4 regions of the Mesorhizobium sp. IMUNJ 23232 genome follow, and region 2 is predicted to be linked to each of the others. Evidence: predicted binding sites of a transcription regulator. Region 2 holds the regulator's gene; each other region holds the start of a gene.
The links. Region 2 encodes PhoB, which activates phosphate uptake and scavenging genes when phosphate is short. Its sites were predicted from a motif close to TGTCATNNANCTGTCAT; they were not measured.

Region 1: the regulator PhoB is predicted to act here: its motif matches at 2,585-2,601, upstream of ACH196_RS14490 (acetoacetate decarboxylase).
Region 3: the regulator PhoB is predicted to act here: its motif matches at 2,800-2,816, upstream of ACH196_RS15010 (PhoX family protein).
Region 4: the regulator PhoB is predicted to act here: its motif matches at 2,438-2,454, upstream of ACH196_RS29605 (ExeM/NucH family extracellular endonuclease).

What each region holds. Positions count from the first base shown of each region.
Region 1 covers NZ_JBIRCY010000016.1:115,115-119,836, forward strand. The annotation lists gene ACH196_RS14475 (disulfide bond formation protein B) at 1-425, shown strand, start outside; gene ACH196_RS14480 (hypothetical protein) at 442-1,446, opposite strand; gene ACH196_RS14485 (3-hydroxybutyrate dehydrogenase) at 1,670-2,458, opposite strand; gene ACH196_RS14490 (acetoacetate decarboxylase) at 2,662-3,408, shown strand; gene ACH196_RS14495 (patatin-like phospholipase family protein) at 3,432-4,595, shown strand.
Region 2 covers NZ_JBIRCY010000001.1:75,304-80,025, forward strand. The annotation lists gene pstA (phosphate ABC transporter permease PstA) at 1-1,231, shown strand, start outside; gene pstB (phosphate ABC transporter ATP-binding protein PstB) at 1,245-2,060, shown strand; gene phoU (phosphate signaling complex protein PhoU) at 2,082-2,789, shown strand; gene phoB (phosphate regulon transcriptional regulator PhoB) at 2,806-3,495, shown strand; gene ACH196_RS00425 (hypothetical protein) at 3,642-3,860, shown strand; gene ACH196_RS00430 (hypothetical protein) at 3,953-4,558, shown strand; gene ACH196_RS00435 (MFS transporter) at 4,707-4,722, shown strand, end outside.
Region 3 covers NZ_JBIRCY010000017.1:92,019-96,740, reverse strand. The annotation lists gene ACH196_RS15020 (SDR family oxidoreductase) at 1-174, opposite strand, end outside; gene ACH196_RS15015 (hypothetical protein) at 362-697, shown strand; gene ACH196_RS15010 (PhoX family protein) at 738-2,738, opposite strand; gene ACH196_RS15005 (phosphatase PAP2 family protein) at 2,901-3,596, shown strand; gene ACH196_RS15000 (putative bifunctional diguanylate cyclase/phosphodiesterase) at 3,859-4,722, shown strand, end outside.
Region 4 covers NZ_JBIRCY010000056.1:24,365-29,086, reverse strand. The annotation lists gene ACH196_RS29605 (ExeM/NucH family extracellular endonuclease) at 1-2,252, opposite strand, end outside; gene ACH196_RS29600 (hypothetical protein) at 2,534-3,028, opposite strand; gene ACH196_RS29595 (hypothetical protein) at 3,384-4,722, shown strand, end outside.

The DNA.
Region 1 (4,722 bases), on a different contig from region 2:
GTTTCCAGTATCTGGGCGGCTATATCCCCTGCAAGCTCTGCTACGAGCAGCGTATCCCATATTATGTCGGGGCGCCGCTGATGCTCGTCGCCTTCCTTGCCACGCTGATGCGACTGCCGCCCATTGTCACGCGCGGCCTGCTGGTCGTCGGCGGCCTGCTGATGGTCTACGGGCTCTACCTCGGCGTCTACCATTCCGGCGTCGAATGGGGTTTCTGGCCGGGACCGACGGACTGCGGCATGGTGGCCGCGCCGTCCGACACCGGAGGCAATGGCGTGCTCGATTCGCTGAACAGCGTCGTGCCGCCGTCCTGCGACAAGGCGGCGCTGCGGATCCTCGGCCTGTCGCTTGCCGGCTGGAATGCGATCGCCAGTCTCGTGCTGGCGATCGTCGCGTTCCGGGGAGCTTTCGCGAAAGCCCGGTGAGCGGGCCTCGCGCGGCTCAGATGACGGCGAAATCCGCAGCCGTGAGGTCCGCCAGATTGGCAATGCTGGCGAACTTGACGTTGCCGTAGGCGCCGGCGGAACCGTCGGCATCATAATAGAGATTGCCCGTCGTGGAATTATAGATGATGCGGTCGTCGGCGTCCTTCGGCCCGTCGGCGAGGTCCTTGAAAGCTGTCGCCGCCAGCGCGCCCACCGTCGACAGCGCGGTGAAGATGGCATTCTCCAGCCGGATCGTGTCGGCGGCCACGCTGTAGTTGAGGATAGTGTCGACATTGCCCGCTCCGAGGGCCGACGAGAACACGAAATAGTCCATGCCGCTGCCGCCGTTCAGCGTGTCGTTGCCGCCCTTGCCGTCAAGCACGTTCTTGCCGGCGTTGCCCCGAAGCTCCTGGGCAAACTCGTTGCCGGTCAGGTTGATTGCCGCCGTGCTCATCGAGCCGTTGGTGGAGAGATGCTCGACCGAAACGCCGGCGCCGAGCACGTAGGAGACCGCGCTGGCGACGCTGTCGTCGCCTTCGCCCGCGGCCTCGACGATTTTCACGTCGCTGCTGTAGACCCGGTAGAGATCGTTGCCGGCGCCGCCCTCGAAAATGTCGCCGGCGCCTATCGAGCGAAATGTATCCGCTGCGCCCGAACCGAAGACGTAATCCGCCTTCTCGGTGCCGACAAAATTGCCAGCGGACGAGAATATCGTCACGGTGAATTCGTGGGCCAGACTGGCGCCGCCGATATAGTCGTTTATCGCATAGGTGCCGGTGGTCGGCGTCGCGTCGGCAAGCGTCGCGACGAAGCTCAGATCCATCGGCCGGTCATTGCCTTGATAAAAATAGTTCTCGTAGACGCCGATGTTGCCGTAGATGTCGCCGTCCCAGAGGTAGTAGCCGAGTTCCTCGTCATAATAGCCGGTGAGCCCATAATAGAGCGTGGCGGTCACCTGGTCGCCACTGCGGGTCAAGGTAAATTCCGGCGAAACGCCGGAGACGAAATCGCTGACAAGCATGAAATCCTCCCGAAATTGCTTGCGGGATTTATCACTTCGCGCTGCTACCTGCAATTGTCGCCATTCAGACTACAATCGATTTTGGTAGTGGCTTGCGGCTCTCCGATGTTCGTCATCCGGAAGCTTTCGCGGGCTTGCCGCTTGCTTCCAGCCTCCCCGGTACTTCTCCCGGCTGCCCCGAAAAAATACCGCTCGGCGGAAGGTCCAGTAGTGAAATAGCCGGTTACTGTGCCGTCCAGCCCCCGTCGACCGGCAGCGTCGCGCCGGTGATCTGTTTTGCCGCGTCCGAACACAGGAACACGGCAAGGGCGGCGATCTCGTCGACGGTGACGAACTCCTTCGTCGGCTGGGCGGCGAGCAGCACGTCGTGCTTGACCTGCTGCTCGGTCATGCCGCGCGCCTTCATCGTGTCCGGGATCTGCTTCTCGACCAGAGGCGTCCACACATAACCCGGCGCGATCGAATTGCAGGTCACGCCGTGCTCCGCAGCCTCCAGCGCCACCGTCTTGGTCAGGCCGCTGACCCCGTGCTTGGCCGATACATAGGCTGACTTGAATGGCGAGGCGACCAGCGCATGCGCCGACGAGGTGTTGATGATGCGGCCCCATTTGCGGGCCTTCATGCCGGGCAGGGCGGCCTTGATGGCGTAGAAGGCGGCCACGAGGTTGATGCGGATGATCGCTTCCCATTTGTCGTCGGGAAACTCCTCGATCGGCGCGACATGCTGGATGCCGGCATTGTTGACGAGGATGTCCAACGTGCCGAAGGCGGCTTCCGCCTGCTCGATCATGGCGGTGACGTCCTCGCCATTCATCATGTTGGCGCCGGAATAGCGGCACTGCACACCGAAATCCGCTTCGATGGCCGCGCGTTCGGCTTCGATCGCCGCCGCGTCGCCGAGCCCGTTGATGGTGACGTTGGCGCCTTCGGCGGCGAAAGCGCGGGCGATGGCCAGGCCGATGCCGCTGGTCGAGCCGGTGACGAGGGCGTTCTTGGAGGACAGCAAACCCATGATGATCTCGCTGGAAAGCAATGGAGATGGACCGGAGCGCGCTTGTGCAGCGCAGCAGGCACAGTGTCACGGCGATGTGTCGGCCCGATTACAGGCCTTGGAAATGCAGGCATTGCCGGCTTAGAGTGACACGTCCCTGTCATGGTGCCGTGCAACATCGTCAGACATGCGGTGCGGCTTCCGCAACCAACCGAGGTAACAGCGTGGATATCGCCGAAGTCCTGAAGCGCGCCTATGCGATGCCGCTCACCAACCCTTCCTACCCGCCCGGTCCCTACCGCTTCTTCAATCGGGAATATGTGATCGTCACCTACCGGACGACGCGCGAGGCGCTGGAGGCGGTGGTGCCGGCACCGCTCGAAATCGACGAGCCGCTGGTGAAATACGAGTTCATCCGCATGCCGGACTCCACCGGCTTTGGCGACTACACCGAGACCGGCCAGGTCATCCCCGTGCGCTTGAACGGCCAGCGCGGCGGCTACGTGCATTCCATGTATCTCGACGACGATTCGCCGATCGCCGGCGGCCGCGAACTCTGGGGTTTCCCGAAGAAGCTCGCCAATCCGAAGATCGTGCATGAGGGCGAGGTGGTGGTCGGCACCCTGCACTACGGCAGCGTGCTCTGTGCCACCGCCACGATGGGCTACAAGCACAAGGCGATCGAGCACGCGCCTCTGCTCAAGTCGCTGGCCGAGCCCAATTTCATGATCAAGATCATCCCGCATGTCGACGCCACGCCGCGCATCTGCGAACTGGTGCGCTATTACCTGACGGACCTGACGCTGAAGGAAGCCTGGACGGCGCCGGCCGCGCTCGACCTGCGCCCGCATGTCATGTGCGACGTGGCGCGCCTTCCGGTGCTGGAGGTTGTCTCGGCGGTCCACTTCACCGCCGACCTGACGCTCGGCCTCGGCGAGGTGGTCTACGATTATCTCGCCAAACACGACTGATCCCCCGCCGCCGGAACGCCAAAGTGCTCGAACGCAACAAGACCAGGGCGGCGCCCGCCACCGTCGAAGAAATCGCGTCGCTCTACGATCGCGTGGCGCTGGTGTTCCAAGGCGGCGGCGCGCTCGGCGCCTATCAGGCCGGCGTCTATCAGGCGCTGGCCGAGACCGGCTGCGAGCCGACCTGGCTGTCCGGTGTCTCCATCGGCGCGGTCAACGCCTCGATCGTCGCCGGCAATGAGCCGCGCCATCGGCTGAAGAAGCTGGAGCAGTTCTGGCAGACGATCTCCGGCCGAAAAATCTGGGCCTATACGCCGGAAGGCGATTTTTATCGCGACGTGCGCAACCGCACGAGCTCTTGGATGACCATGACGTTCGGCCAGCCGGGCTTCTTCAAGCCGCGCTTTCCCAATCCGTGGATGGAGCAGCCCGGTGCGGCGGGCGCGACCAGCTTCTACGATTCGGCGGAGCTCAAGGATACGCTGGAAAACGTCATCGACTTCGACGTGCTGAATGACGGCCGCAAGCGACTCAGCGTCGGCGCGGTCAATGTACGCACCGGCAACTTCGTCTATTTCGACACGCAGAACATGCGCATCGGCCCCGAGCACATCATGGCCAGCGGCGCGCTGCCGCCGGCCCTGCCGGCGGTGCGCATAGAGGGCGAATATTACTGGGACGGCGGCATCGTCTCCAACACGCCGCTGCAATATCTGCTCGACCAGGAGGAGGACCGCAGCTCGCTGGTGTTCCAGGTCGACCTGTTCAGCGCGCGCGGCAACCTGCCACGCAGCATGCCGGACGTGCTGTCGCGCCACAAGGACATCATGTATTCCAGCCGCACGCGCCAGAACACCGATACGTTTCGGCGCATCCATGCGTTCAAGATGCGGCTGCTCGACGCGCTGAAACGGGTGCCGCCGGAGCAACTGACGCCTGATGAGGTGGAACTGATCAAGGACTATTCCGACGCCGGCGTCGTCAACATCGTTCACCTGATCTACCAGCACAAGAATTACGAGGGCCACGCCAAGGACTACGAATTCTCCGGAACCTCGATGCGCGAGCATTGGGAGGCAGGGCTCGAGGACACGCAGCGCACCTTGCGCCATCGCGACTGGCTGCTGCCGCCGACCGACATCAAGGACGGCGTGGAAATCCACGATCTGCATCGCGAGGACCCGACCTGAGGCCGCCGAAAAGGCGGGCGGGTCTGGCTGGCCTTACCAATAGCCGCGGTATTTTCTGACAGCATGGATCGTCGCCAAGCCCGGATTCTTTTCCGTCTGGCCGTTAAACTGTTGAAATACTTCGCCT
Region 2 (4,722 bases):
GCTGCGGCAAGACATCGCCAAGGACCCGTCCATGCTCGGCAAGACGGTCGACTACGCCGTTCCTGTGGACGATTTCGCCGACCTCTATTTCAAGGGTCTTCTTGCCGACGCCGGCAGCGTGTCGGCGTTGACAGGCGAGGTGACCGCCTCGGCCGACAGCGGCGACGTCGACGTGACCTTCTCAAGCGATGCGATACTGGCGATCGCCCGCGGCGCCGGCGCTACGGAAGGCGAGGGCGGCGTGCTGCAGCTAACCAGCGGCGCTTCCTCGCTTCTCGTCGAGATGAACGGTGGAACGGTCAAGCTCACGCAACTCGCGAAGGGCGCCGATGGCGGAGTGGCTGCGAAAGGCCTGGTTCTTAAAAAGCTGTCGGGCACCGCACCCGCGGCGAACGGCACCGCCTCTCTGCGGATTATCGACATGCCGGAAAGCTCGCGCAAGATTTCCGACAAGGAGATCGTGTGGCTCGATGCCCTCAAGGCGCAGAACCTCGTCGAGAGCCGGTTCAACTCGATCTTCTTTTTTTCCGGCGCCAGCCGCGAACCCGAGCTTGCCGGCGTTTGGGGCGCTATCGTCGGTTCGTTTCTCACCATGGTCGTGACGCTGGCGATCGCTTTCCCGATCGGCGTCGCCGCCGCGATCTATCTGGAGGAATTCGCGCCGAAGAACCGGTGGACGACCCTCATCGAGGTCAACATCAACAATCTCGCCGCCGTTCCCTCGATCGTCTACGGCCTGCTCGGACTTGCCGTGTTCCTGAATTTCTTCGGCCTGCCGCGCTCGGCGCCGCTTGTCGGCGGCATGGTGCTGGCGCTGATGACGCTGCCGATCATCATCATCGCGTCGCGCGCCTCCATCCGAGCGGTGCCGCCGTCGATCCGCGAAGCGGCGCTGGGCATCGGCGCGTCGAAGGTTCAGACTGTGTTCCATCATGTGCTGCCGCTGGCGATGCCGGGCATCATGACCGGCACGATCCTTGGCATGGCGCATGCGCTCGGCGAGACGGCGCCGCTGCTGATGATCGGCATGGTTGCCTTCATCGTCGACATACCCGGCGGATTCACCGACCCGGCGACGATTCTGCCTGTGCAGATATTTATGTGGGCGGATTTTCCGGAGCCCGGGTTCCAGCAGAAGACATCCGCCGCGATTCTCATCTTGCTGGCGTTCCTGATCGTGATGAACGCCATAGCTGTCATCCTGCGCAAGCGCTTCGAGCGCCGCTGGTAAGGGGTAGAGGGACATGAACATCATGACGGAAGCCAAGGTCGAGCAGAAGCTTCGGGACCAGTCGGTCGGTCCGGCGATCAAGGTAAAGGGCGAGAAGGTCACCGTTCATTACGGCCAGAAGCAGGCGCTGTTCGACGTCAATCTCGACGTGCGCGAAAACCAGGTGACGGCGCTGATCGGCCCGTCGGGGTGCGGCAAGTCGACCTTCCTGCGCTGCCTCAATCGCATGAACGACACGATCCCGATCTGCCGCGTCGGCGGCAACATCACCCTCGATGGCGAGAACATCTACGACCCGAGGATCGACGTGGTCGAATTGCGCGCCCGCGTCGGCATGGTGTTCCAGAAACCCAACCCGTTCCCGAAGTCGATCTACGAGAATGTCGCCTACGGCCCGAAGATCCACGGCCTCAGCAAGAGCAAGGCCGATCTCGACGGCATCGTTGAATCCAGTCTGCAGAAGGCGGCGATCTGGAATGAGGTCAAGGATCGTCTGCACGAGCCCGGCACCGGGCTTTCCGGCGGCCAGCAGCAGCGCCTCTGCATCGCCCGCGCCATCGCCGTGTCGCCGGAAGTCATCCTGATGGACGAACCCTGCTCGGCGCTCGACCCGATCGCCACCGCCAAGGTGGAGGAGCTGATCGACGAATTGCGCGCCAACTACACGATCGTCATCGTGACGCACTCGATGCAGCAGGCGGCGCGCGTGTCGCAACGCACCGCCATGTTCCATCTGGGCTACCTGGTCGAGGAAGGGGCGACGGACAAGATGTTCACCAACCCCGACGACAAGCGCACGCAGGACTATATTACCGGCCGCTTCGGCTGATCCGGCTCAAGGAACACGAGAATGCGCGAACATACCGTTGCCTCGTTCGACGAGGATCTGGAACAGATCGACCAGTTGATCCGCGACATGGCCGATCTGTCGAGCTCGATGGTCGGCGATTCGATCCGGGCGCTGCTGCACACCGACACGGCAGCGGCGCAGCGGATCATTTCCGAAGACACCGTCATGGACGCCAAGCAGCGCGAGCTGGATGACCGGGCTATCACCTTGATCGCCAAGCGCCAGCCGATGGCGCAGGATTTGCGCGCCGTGTTGGGCGCCATCCGCATGGCCGGCGACCTCGAGCGCATCGGCGATCTCGCCAAGAATGTAGCCAAGCGCGTTGGCGCGATCGGCGAGGGCGCCACGCCGCGCGGTCTGTCGCACGGCATCGACGACATGGCGACGCTGGTGCTCGCCCAGATCAGCGGTGTGATTGCCGCCTATACCGGACGCAAGCCGGACGAACTCGACAGGCTGCGCGCCGAAGACGAGAAGATCGACCTCAAATACACTTCGGTGTTCCGCGAATTGCTGACCTACATGATGGAAGACCCGCGCAACATCACCACCTGCACGCATCTGCTGTTCTGCGCCAAGAATCTGGAGCGCATCGGCGACCACGTGACCAACATTGCGGAAAACGCCTATTATGTGCTGACCGGCTCGCAGCTTCCGGCGAACCGCCCGAAACTCGACGAGACGGCGACGACCGTCCTCGCCGAATAATTTCAAGCGAGGTGCGATGATCGCTCCGAAGGTCATGGTGGTCGAGGACGAAGAACCGCTCGGCGTCCTCCTCCGCTACAATCTGGAATCGGAAGGTTATCAGGTCGAGGTCGTCATGCGCGGCGACGAGGCTGAGATACGGCTCCAGGAAAACGTGCCGGACCTGCTGGTGCTCGACTGGATGCTGCCGGCCGTCTCCGGCATCGAGCTCTGTCGGCGGCTCAGGATGCGGCCGGAGACCGAGCGGCTGCCTATCATCATGCTGACGGCGCGCGGCGAGGAGAGCGACCGGGTGCGCGGGCTGGCCACCGGCGCCGACGACTATCTGGTAAAACCGTTCTCGACGCCGGAATTCGTGGCGCGGGTGAAAGCGCTGCTGCGGCGCGCCAAGCCGGAGGTGCTGTCCTCGGTGCTGAAGGTCGGCGACATCGTGCTCGACCGCGAATCGCACCGGGTCTACCGCAAGAAGAGCGAGATCAGGCTTGGGCCGACCGAGTTCCGGCTGCTGGAATTCATGATGCGGCATCCCGGCCGGGTATTCTCGCGCGGGCAACTGCTCGACAATGTCTGGGGCGAGACGATCTACATCGACGAGCGCACCGTCGACGTGCATGTCGGACGGCTGCGCAAGGCGGTGAACACCGGCCGCCTGCCTGACGTCATCCGCACCGTGCGCGGCGCCGGCTACTCCATAAGCGAAGAATGATTGCCCATCCCGTCGCGGTTTCGCGGCGGGCGTCATTCTCGCGCAATCTTCTTCCCCGACAGTGCGCGGCGCGCTCCCGGCCGGCATTAGCGTTTTGTTATCCTTAATTCGATACTTTGGCAGGCATGAAGCCTGCGGGAAACCATATGCAAATCCTGTCCAAGAATCGGAACATCGCCGAGATGGACGCCCTCATGGATGCCCAGGACGACCGCAAGACAAAACTCGTCGACCGGCGCGCCATCCAGGAATCGGTTTCGTATCTAAGAAGTCACGGCTTCGACGCCGAAGAGGTCCAGCGCTGCCTGGTGCGGTATTTCTACGTCGACCTCGACCTGCTCAACGAAGCGCTGACGGAACACTAACCGCCTCGGCGGTCTCAGCGAGATCAATGTGGCCGGCTCTGGCCAGGTGTCTTGGCGCTGACATCGACGCCGATATGCGGCGGCGGAGCGCGATGGACCTTCCGGCGTCGTGTAGCCCTTGCGACAGCCTTGTCTTCGCTGCTGTTTTCCTCGACCAGCCGGCGGCCAATTCGATAGGCCACATATCCGGCCAGCGCGGCGGCGGCCAAACCGAAGCGGGTCATTTCATTGTCCTCCGTCTTTTTGGCTTTCCTGAAGATGCATCTGCCGGAACGGGTTCGGCTTCAGCGTCGGGCGCCATGTATTTTGCGGCGAGCCGTGTCGCCACCACCGCCAGACCGAGCCGGACAAGCCATTTGATCATCGAAAAATCTCCATTCGCTCCAGCGGAAACTCGCATGTGCGAGAAGAAGTTCCGGGATGATCGTCCGGCGCTTGGGACTCCCTTCTTGACCTGGCAAAGATTGCCGTGCGACTTTTCTGCCACCCGCGCGTTGAACCAGCCAACGGAGGAAGACCCGATGGCGAAGACAGCGAAGCAAGAAGGCCAGTTGGCGGCAGGCCAGGAACTCGAGGTTAAGCATCTGGCGGAAACGACCGACCTCTCGCCACGCCAGGCGCGCGAACTTCTGAAGCGCCACGGCAACGATTGGGAAAAGATCCGCAAGGAAGCGGAAACGTTCAAGGCCGAGGGGTAAGACATGGCGGGCTTCGAAGGACGCACCGCCGATCCGCCAATCTCGGAGGGAGCCCGCCTTCTTCTTGGTCCAGCCGCGAATTAGGGGCGATAACGGCCGCGAACCGCGCTAAGGACAGCGCGGTTCCTTCACTCGCATACCGAGCCCGATGTCTTCTCAAACCG
Region 3 (4,722 bases), on a different contig from region 2:
CGACCGGTTCGAGCCGGTGACGCCGATGCCGCCGAGCTTTTCGGCCAGCGCCTTGCCCTTGCCCGATGAGGAAAGCACTGCGATCTTGAAGCCGTCCTCGGCAAGCTTGTGCGCCGCATCAGCGCCCATGCCGCTGCCGCCTGCAGTGATGATCGCGACCTTTGTATCCGCCATGCCGGCCTCCATTGTCGTTCCCATCGCTGTAGCGCCGAAAGGCAAGCTCGGCTAGCGGCTGGAGCAGGCAGGAAGGCCGCGTGGCCCACGACAAGCCTCGCCTCGCATCTTGACGGCTTCGCAACCTTGACAGAGAGATCGCGCAAAAGCTGCGGCACTGCGCCGGGGGCAAAAAGGGGAAAACCGCGTGACTTTGTCAGGATTCTTGCAACTCGCCGCGTCGACCGTGGTCTTCCTGATCGCGGCGACCGTGGCAAAATCCTGGGCACTGGCGCCGGGCCTCGGCAAGCTGCTGCTGACGCTGGCGCTCTATTCCGGCGGCAATCTGATCATGCTGAGACTGGTGCGTGAGTTCGGCATGGCCTCGGCCTTCAGCCTGTCGGCCGTCATCCAACTCGTCGCCGTCAACGTCATCGCACTCTTCTGGTTCGGCGAGCACCTCACCTTGGTGCAGCATGTCGGCATCGTGCTGGCAATCGTTGCCGTCGGGCTGATCACGCTCGGACCAGCCCTCGCCAGATAGAGCAGGGGCGCCGGCAGAACCGGCGCCCGGGAACAAAATATCAAACCGCGATCTTGCCGCCGCCCTGTTTGGTGATGACCACCACGGACGGGCGCACCGGCATGTCCGGCTTGAAGTCCGGCCAGCGGGTCGACAGGTCCTCATAATAGGACGGGCGGCCGAACGGCTTCCAGTCGTCGCCGCCGTCGGCAGGATGCTGGACGGCGACGAAACCGGTCTGGTCGTCCGGTGTGAACAGCGGGCCGCACATTTCGGCGCCCACCGGCACCCGGAAGAACAGCTTTGAGGTGGCGCGCGCTTCGCCTTCGGTGTCGACCGCCCAAAGGCCGTCGGTGCGGCCGGTGGCCTTCGGACCCTGGCCGTCTGTAGCGACCCAGAGGCGGCCCGCCGAATCGACTGCGCAGTTGTCCGGCATGCCGAACCAGCCATTGGCGGTGGTCGACGTCGAGAAGGTAGCGCCGACATCGGCGACAGACGGGTCCCCGCATTTCAGCAGCACTTCCCACTTGCCCTTGGTGGCGGCGAAGTCGCCACCGTCCTCGGCGATCTCGATGATGTGGCCGAAGGCGTTTTCCGCGCGCGGGTTGGCGGCGTCGATCTGCTCGGCCTTGCGCTTGGTGTTGTTGGTCAGCATGACATAGACCTTGCCGTTGACACCGTTCGGCTGGACGTCCTCCGGACGGTCCATCTTGGTGGCGCCGAGCAGGTCGGCGGCGCGACGGGTCTCGATCAGCACGTCAGCCTGGTTCGAGAAGCCGTTCTCGGCGGTCAGCGGACCCTGGCCGAAGACGACCGGCAACCATTCGACCGAGCCGTCCTCGGAGAATTTCGCCACATAGAGCGTGCCGTCGTCGAGCAGGTCCATGTTGGCGGCGCGATCAGCGGCGTTGAAGGTGCCGGCGGTGACGAATTTGTAGACATAGTCAAAACGCTCGTCGTCGCCGAGATAGAACACAACGCGGCCGTCCTTGTTGACGATCGACTCGGCGCCTTCATGCTTGAAGCGGCCCATCGCGGTGCGCTTCTTCGGCAGCAAGGCCGGGTCGTTTACGTCGACCTCGACGATCCAGCCGAAGCGGTTGGCCTCGTTCGGCTCCTTGGCGAGATCGAAGCGGTCGTAGTGGGCGGCCCATTCATAGGCGCCTTCCGGAATGCCCATGCGCTTGTAGTTGGCGGTTTCCTTGTGGTCGGCCGGCAGTTCGCCGGAGAAATAGCCGTGGATGTTCTCTTCGGCCATGATGTAGGTGCCCCAGGGCGTCACGCCGCCGGCGCAGTTGTTGACGGTGCCGAACACTTTCGTGCCCGTCGCATCGGCATTTGTCTTCAGGCGGTCGTTGCCGGCGGCCGGGCCGGTGAGCTGCATCTCGGTGTTGGAGGTGATGCGGCGGTTGAGCTTGCCGTCCTTGACGACCTGCCACTTGCCGTCAACCTTCTTGATCTCGACGATCGTGCCGCCATGCGCGGCCATTTCGACGTCGACCTGCTCCTTGCTGAGCGGAGCCTGCTTGATCGCCTTCTTGCCGTCCTTTTCCTCGATCGTCACCAGGCCGGGGAACATCAGATGCGGGTTGGTGTATTCGTGGTTGACGACCAGGAGCCCATGCTCGGACGAACCATCGATAGGGATGAAGCCGACATAGTCGTTGTTGTAGCCGAATTGTTTTGCCTGCGCGGCCGCGGTCTGGGCGGTCGGGTTGAACTCGGGCGCGTCGGCAAACAGCGCGTCGCCCCAGCGCAGCAGGATGTCGGCGTCATAACCCGCGGCGACGTGGTGCGTCTCGTCGACGCCGGCCTCGACCTCATCGAAGTTGAAAGCCGAGCCGCTTGCGGCGCGGGCGTTGTCGGCGGTGATCAGTGCAAGGGGGCTGACGGTGGCGGCGATCGCCGAGACGGCGAGCGAACCGCGCAGAAAACCGCGGCGCGAGAAACGCGCGGCGATGATGTCGCCCATGGTGCGGTTGTCGGTGGGGTTGCGGCCCGGCCCGTCATTCTCTTCGAGCAGGCTGGTTCGGAATTGGTTCTCGGGGAGTTCATTGTTCATCGCGACGACCTCTGGCTGCGAAAATTGGCTTGAGATGCGCCGTCGCAGCTAAGCTTGCCGTCTGACAGTTTGATGACAAAAATCTTCCGCCGGCTTGCGGTCGGCGGCGGGTGGCCATAGGTGAGCCTCAGCCAATCCCGGCCGTGGACGAGGAATTCGGGCATGCCGCCCATCGCAGCCATTGCAAGCAAGGTCGAATTCTCGGTGCTCCTCGCGGTGATCACGATTGCGGGAGGCCTGTATGGTTTCGTCGAGATGGCGGAAATCGCCCGCGACACCGAACCACACGGTTTCGACACGGCAATCCTGCTGGCATTCCGGCAGCCGGGCGACCCATCGGTCCCGATCGGCCCGCTATGGCTGCCAGACGCCGTCCGCGACATGACCGCGCTGGGCAGCGCCAGCGTGCTGATCTTCGTGACCGCGGCGACGATTTTCTACCTGCTGCTCACCGGCCGGCGCGCCGCCGCACTTTTCGTGCTGGTTGCCGTGGCCGGAGGCCAATTGCTCAGCAGCCTGTTGAAACTCGGCATCGACCGGCCGCGTCCGGACCTGGTGCCGCATCTGGCCGATGTCTACACGCTGAGTTTTCCAAGTGGCCATGCCATGCTGTCGGCGGTCACTTATCTGACATTGGGCGCGCTCGCCGCCCGTGTCGCGCCGAACCGCGCGGCGGGCATCTACTTGCTGGTTCTGGCGATGCTGGCCACCTTCCTGGTTGGAGCCAGCCGCGTCTATCTCGGCGTCCACTGGCCGTCCGACGTGCTCGCCGGCTGGTGTGCGGGCGCCGCCTGGGCGATGGCCTGCTGGCTGGTGGCGCAATGGGTGCTCAGCCGCCGACCCGAAAATCGTCCATAGAACCCCTGCATCCTGCTGGGGTTCTGCTGAGATTCGGGTCGTGAGGAACTCGGAACGAAGATGACCGTTTGTCGGCCAGAACGGTATTTTTGGAGGACCGAAGCGCGGCATGAACGTATACCGGTAAACGCCAAGTGATTCCGCAGGCTGTTGCAGCCTGGACGCGAACAACCTCTAACTCGATGTTAATCCATTGGTATTAAACGATTTGACGGACAGTTCCGGCATCGGGAGGGATGCGCTGCAGGGCAAGCATCGGCCATTGACGTTTCAGGTCACCCTCGCGGTGATCACGGCCGCCGCATTCTCTTTCGTGTTGGTCCTTGCCTTCGGCGTGTACGCCGTGATCAGTGTCGACCGCACCGCGGTCGAACGCCAGAAGACCTTCGTGCGCAGCGGTCTTGCCGAGCAGGTCGACAATCTCATCCGCGAGCAGCAGAGCGTCACGGTCTGGGACGACGCGGTGGTAAATGCCAAGGCGGGCAACCAGGACTGGATGGCCGAGAATCTTGGCGAGTGGATGCATTCCTACTACGGCCACGACCGCGTCTATATTCTCGACGACAGGAACCGCCCCGTCCACGTCATGAAGGACGGGCGCACCCTTCCCCCTGCGGCCTTCGGCGAAGAAGCCGCGGCTGTCATGCCGCTGGTCCTGAAATTGCGCGGTCAGCTCGACCGCGCCGCGTCGAACGCTGGCGGCTCTGTCACATCGGCGGTCGCCGAGGATCTCGTGCTGATCGGCAAGACGCCGGCCATCGTTTCCGTCCAGCCCATCGTCCCCAGTACCGATCGTGTCGCCCAGGAGGCCGGCGCCGAATATGTAGACGTTTCGGTGCAACTGATTGACGCCCAGTTGATTGGCTGGATCGGCCAGCACTTCCTGGTCGAAGGCGCAGTGTTCTCCCCTGCCGATCCCCAAATTGCGGCCAGCGTGCCGCTCGTGGATTCCGCCGGCAGGACGCTTGGCTATCTCACCTGGCAACCGGTCCGCCCCGGCTTCATGCTGGTGAAGCAAGCCGCGCCGGCCCTCATCGCTGCCGGGTTGCTCGGCGTGGCGCTGCTCGCCTTTCTGCTGCGCAGGCTGCGGCGCACCTCGCAGCAGCTTCACACCAGCGAGAACGAT
Region 4 (4,722 bases), on a different contig from region 2:
TCGAGTTCGGCGCCGAGCCGCAGCGTCGGGCCTTCGGGGGAAAAAGTGTCGCCGCTGTCGAGGTAACCGTTGCCGTTGTCGCCGACCGAGACCGGGATGTATTTGTATTCGGTCGGGTTCTGTGCCGACACGCCGTCGTCGATGACGAGGCGGTTCAGCGCATTGGCCTCGGTCAGCGCTGCGATCTCGGCGGCGTCGGTGGTCGGGTCGAGCACCTGCGTCGGCTGGTATTTGTTGCCGGCGCTCACCGCGATCTCGCCAAAACGGTCGAGGCTGAAGTTTTCTGTCACGGTGATCGCGTCATCGGTGCCGCTGGTCAGCGAGATGCGCATGCCCTCGAACTGTTCGAGCGCTTCCGAGGTGGCCAGTGGCAGCGTCACGTCCGAATAGTCCGGAAGATCGTTGCCGGAGGAGACCACGTCGAGCGAGACGAGGTCGGTGATCTCGGTAAGGCCGAAAAACTCGTCAACGGTGCCGGCGGCTTTGACGAGATCGCCGGCGGCGACGGAGGGCGCGCCGCCAGTAAAGACGAAGATGCCTTCGGAGGTCAGCGTATTGCCGTCCGAATCGGTTGCTTCTTCCTGCAGGTAGAATCCGTTTTCCAGCGTGTAGGTGACGACGGCCGAAATCAGCACATAGTCGCCTTCGTGCTGGCTGGCTGTGCCGGTGCCCTGCACCTCGGAGATCAATAGTTCGGTCGGATCGCCGGGGTCGGTGCCACCGTCATTTGCCGTGCCCTTGGTGGCGGCTTCAGGACCGGTCCAGGCGGTCGGCGCGTCACCGGTGCGCTGTAAGGACTGGCCGGCCGGCGTGTTGGCTGCTTCCGAGACGCCGATATCGGTGGAGGTCAAGCCGTTCGCCGCGCCGCCAGTGGCGGTGAAGCTTCCCTCATAGCTCAGGAACTCGATAACGGAGCCATTGTTAGACAGGGCCAAGCCGTCCGGGCTGCCGTTCTGGATGCCGGCGAAATCCCAGACATAATAGTCGAAATCGCCGTCGCTGGTCATCGTCAGCGTCGACAGGTCGGTGGAGGCGTATTTGGCGCCGCCCGAGCCGTTGTAGAGCTCGACCGACATGCCGCTGACGTCGGCATCGTGCTCGACGCGGATCTCGACAAACTCGCCGGCATCGGCGCCGTCATTGTCGTAGTGGATTTCGTTGATGCGTGGTGTCGAGGCCGGCGTCTCGTCGGCATCAGTGACGGTCACCGTGACGTCCTGCGTGGCCTCGCCGCCCTTGCCGTCGGAGGTGCCGACGGTCACGTCATAGACATTGTCGCCACCCTGGTCCGCCGGGTTTTCGAAGTCGGGCGCGTTGGCGAATTTGAGCTCGCCGGTCTTGGCGTCGATGGCGAAGAGGGAAGCGTCTGCGCCGCCCAGGATCGAATAGGTGATCTCATCGCCGTCGACATCGTTTGCCGCGACCGCGAGCACCGTGGCGGTGGTGTTTTCCTCGATGGAGGCGGCTGCGGCTGAGGTGATCTCCGGCGCGTCGTTGACGCCCTCGATGGTGACGCTGACGGTGGCGGTATCGCTGCCGCCGCGGCCGTCGTCGACGGTGTAGGTGAAGGTGTCGACGGTGCTTTCGCCGGTGCCGAGATGGTCGAACAAGGTGCCCTGATCGTAGGTCACGGTGCCGTTGGCAAGCGTGACGGTGGCGCCGGCTTCGCTACTCGCCGATACGCTGGCAACGGAAATCTTGTCGCCGTCGAAATCCTTGTCGTTGGCGGTCAGCGTGCTGGTGGCAACCGTCAGCGCGGCGTTTTCGTCGACCGAGAAGGCGTCGTCGCGGGCCAGCACGGGGTTGTTGCGCCCGTCGAGATAGAGCGTGTAGTCATCGGCCTTGAAATACAAAGCCTCGACCGAAGTCAGCAGGTCGGTGCCGCCGTTGATCGTATCCTTGACCGTGGCGACCGGGTTCCAGCGGCCGGGCAGGGTGATGGAATAGTCCGAAACCGCGCCGGAAAAGACGGCGATGTCAAAACCCGCGCCGCCCACAATGGTGTCGGAGCCGAGACCGCCGTCGATGACGTCGTCGCCGCTGCCGGCTTCGACGATGTCATTGCCGTTGCCGGCCGAGATCACGTCATTGCCGGCGCCCGACAGGATGAGATCGTTGCCGCCGCCGGCATTGATCGTGTCGTTCTTGCCGAAGGTTATGATGATGTCGGCCCGTTCGGTGCCGTTGATCGTGTCGGCTTTCCAAGTGCCGAGAAAAAGGGTGGGGAACCAGTTGGTGAAGGCAAAGGACATTTTGGGCGCTCCTCGTGTTGACCTTTGCGCCGAATATCTGCCGTGCCTTTCTACGAAGGGCGATGTCCGCTGAAGTTGCAGCGCCGCGCCCGCCCTAGCGCCGCCGAAGTCCTCCGGATCACCCCTTCAGGCCCGGCCGGAATCCGGCGCGTCCGAAACGGTATGAGCTTCGCTAGCAGCCCGGTATAACAGTTTGTTGAAATGCCGCCGGGCTTCTGCGACCTGTCGGAAGATGGGGCAGGGCGGCCGGAGGGGAAGGGCCGCTCTCGCCGGTTGTGCGATTAGGCCAGTTCGGGATGACTGAGAAGACCTTCCGGTCGCGGGTGCGAAAGCGAAGCGGGCGGTTCGAAACGGTCGAGATAGGCGCGGGCGCGCGGTAGCGCATCGTGGAGGAATTGCTCGGGGCCGCGCAGCCACAGGCCGTCGATGGTCTTTGACTTTGCCTCGGAGACCAGGACTTCCGAAGGCAGCGGCACCAGCGTGTGCGACCACCCCGGCATCAGGCGCTCGGCTTTACGCACAGTATGCGAAATTAGATGCGGCCATGCCGAGAAGCCGTGGTAGTCGAAGGCGAGCTTCCCGTCGGTCGCTATGACATGGTTGCCGATGTGGCCGGCAGCCGGCTTGATCCAGACGGCGCCGAAGCCCGCCTGTAGATATCGTTCGAGAAACGCATAGGCAAGGATGTGGCATGCGCCGCAGGCGAAGAACTGCCGGTCGCCGAGCGCCCATTGCAGTTCCGGTTTGCGTTTGACGCTGCGCTTCAACAGGAACATCGGCCACTCGATCAGGGATGGGGAATCGAGTGGTCATTTTGCCTGGCGCAGGCCTCGCCGGCCACAGAACACCGCTCAGCCGGACACATCGCACAGCCAGGCGCCTTCGACCGTCCCCGCCGCATGAAGCCGTCGCGTTACAGATGAAGCCTGGAAGCCCGGCTTTGTAACACTTCACCGCGTTTTGCCTGAAACATTGACCGAAACCGCCTGAAACATTGGCTACAACGAAACATAAGCGGCGCAAAACTCCAGATACGGGCAATGCCTAAAAACTCCCCATCAAACGCGAGCCACTTCCGGTTCGGCGAAACAAGAGGGGGGCGGCCGTGGTCGCCTCATGACGGAGACCAAAATGGCAATCGACAAAATCATCATCGGCAACGACAGCGATCAGGGCGGCGAGTGGGTCAACTACCCGATCGTCGGCCCGATCTTCGAAGGCGAACTGGTCGGCAGCGATGCGCTGAATGAGATGATCCTTGGCAAGGGCGGCAACGACACGGCCTGGGGCTGGGCAGGGAACGACGAGCTCTACGGGGATGACGGCAACGATTTCCTCGTCGGCAATGACGGCAGCGACAAGCTGTGGGGCGGCGCCGGCCATGACTACATGAGCGGCGACGACGACCTCGGCGACGGCGCGACCGGCAACGACTCCATGTGGGGCGGCAGCGGCAACGACCAGATGTTCGGCGACACCGGCGACGACTACATCTATGGCGAGGACGACCACGACCAGCTCTTCGGCGAACAGGGCAACGACAAGCTCGACGGCGGCGCGGGCCACGACTTGCTCGACGGTGGGGACGCAAACGACGAACTCTACGGCCGCGAAGGCGACGACACGCTTATCGGCGGCGCCGGCAACGACAAGATGTGGGGCGGCTCGGGCGCAAACAAACTCGACGGCGGCGCCGGCGACGACATCTACTACCTCCAGAGCGCGGCCGACATCATCACCGGCGACGCCAGCGGCTATGATGTTGTCTATGCGAGCTATAGCGTGGACTTGTCGACCGGCGGCGCCGGCATCGAGAAGGTCGTGCTGCAGTCGACCGCCGGCGCTACGGTTACGGGCAATTCCCTCGACAACGTGTTCGTCGGCGGTTCGGGCAAGGACACGCTGATCGGCGGCCACGGCAAGGATAATCTCGATGGCGGCGCTGGTGCCGACGTCATGAAGGGCGGCACCGGCTCCGATACCTACACGGTCGACAATGCCGGCGATGTCGTGGACGAGACCGGCGGCGACGCTACCCCCGACCTGATCATGCTGCTCGCCAACACGGCGCTGAACCTCGGCAACGCAGCTCAGGTCAAGGGCAACGTCGAAAACGTCTTCTATTCTGGTTCCGGCGGCTACGGCGTGACGATCACCGGCAACGGCCTTGCCAACATCATCGACGCCACGAAATCCTGGTCCTCCACGCTCAGCGGCGGCGACGGCAACGATACGCTCTATGGCGGCATCGGCGAGGACCTTCTGATCGGCGGCAACGGCGACGACCAAATGGTCGGCGGCACGGGAAGCGACACCTACGAGGTCAACTCGTCCAAGGATAGCGTGACCGAACTAAGCAACGGCGGCGCGGCGGACACCATCCGCACCTGGACGAACTGGACGCTCGGCGACAACATCGAAAATGGGGAGATCATCGATCACAACGCCGGACGGACGCTGACCGGCAATG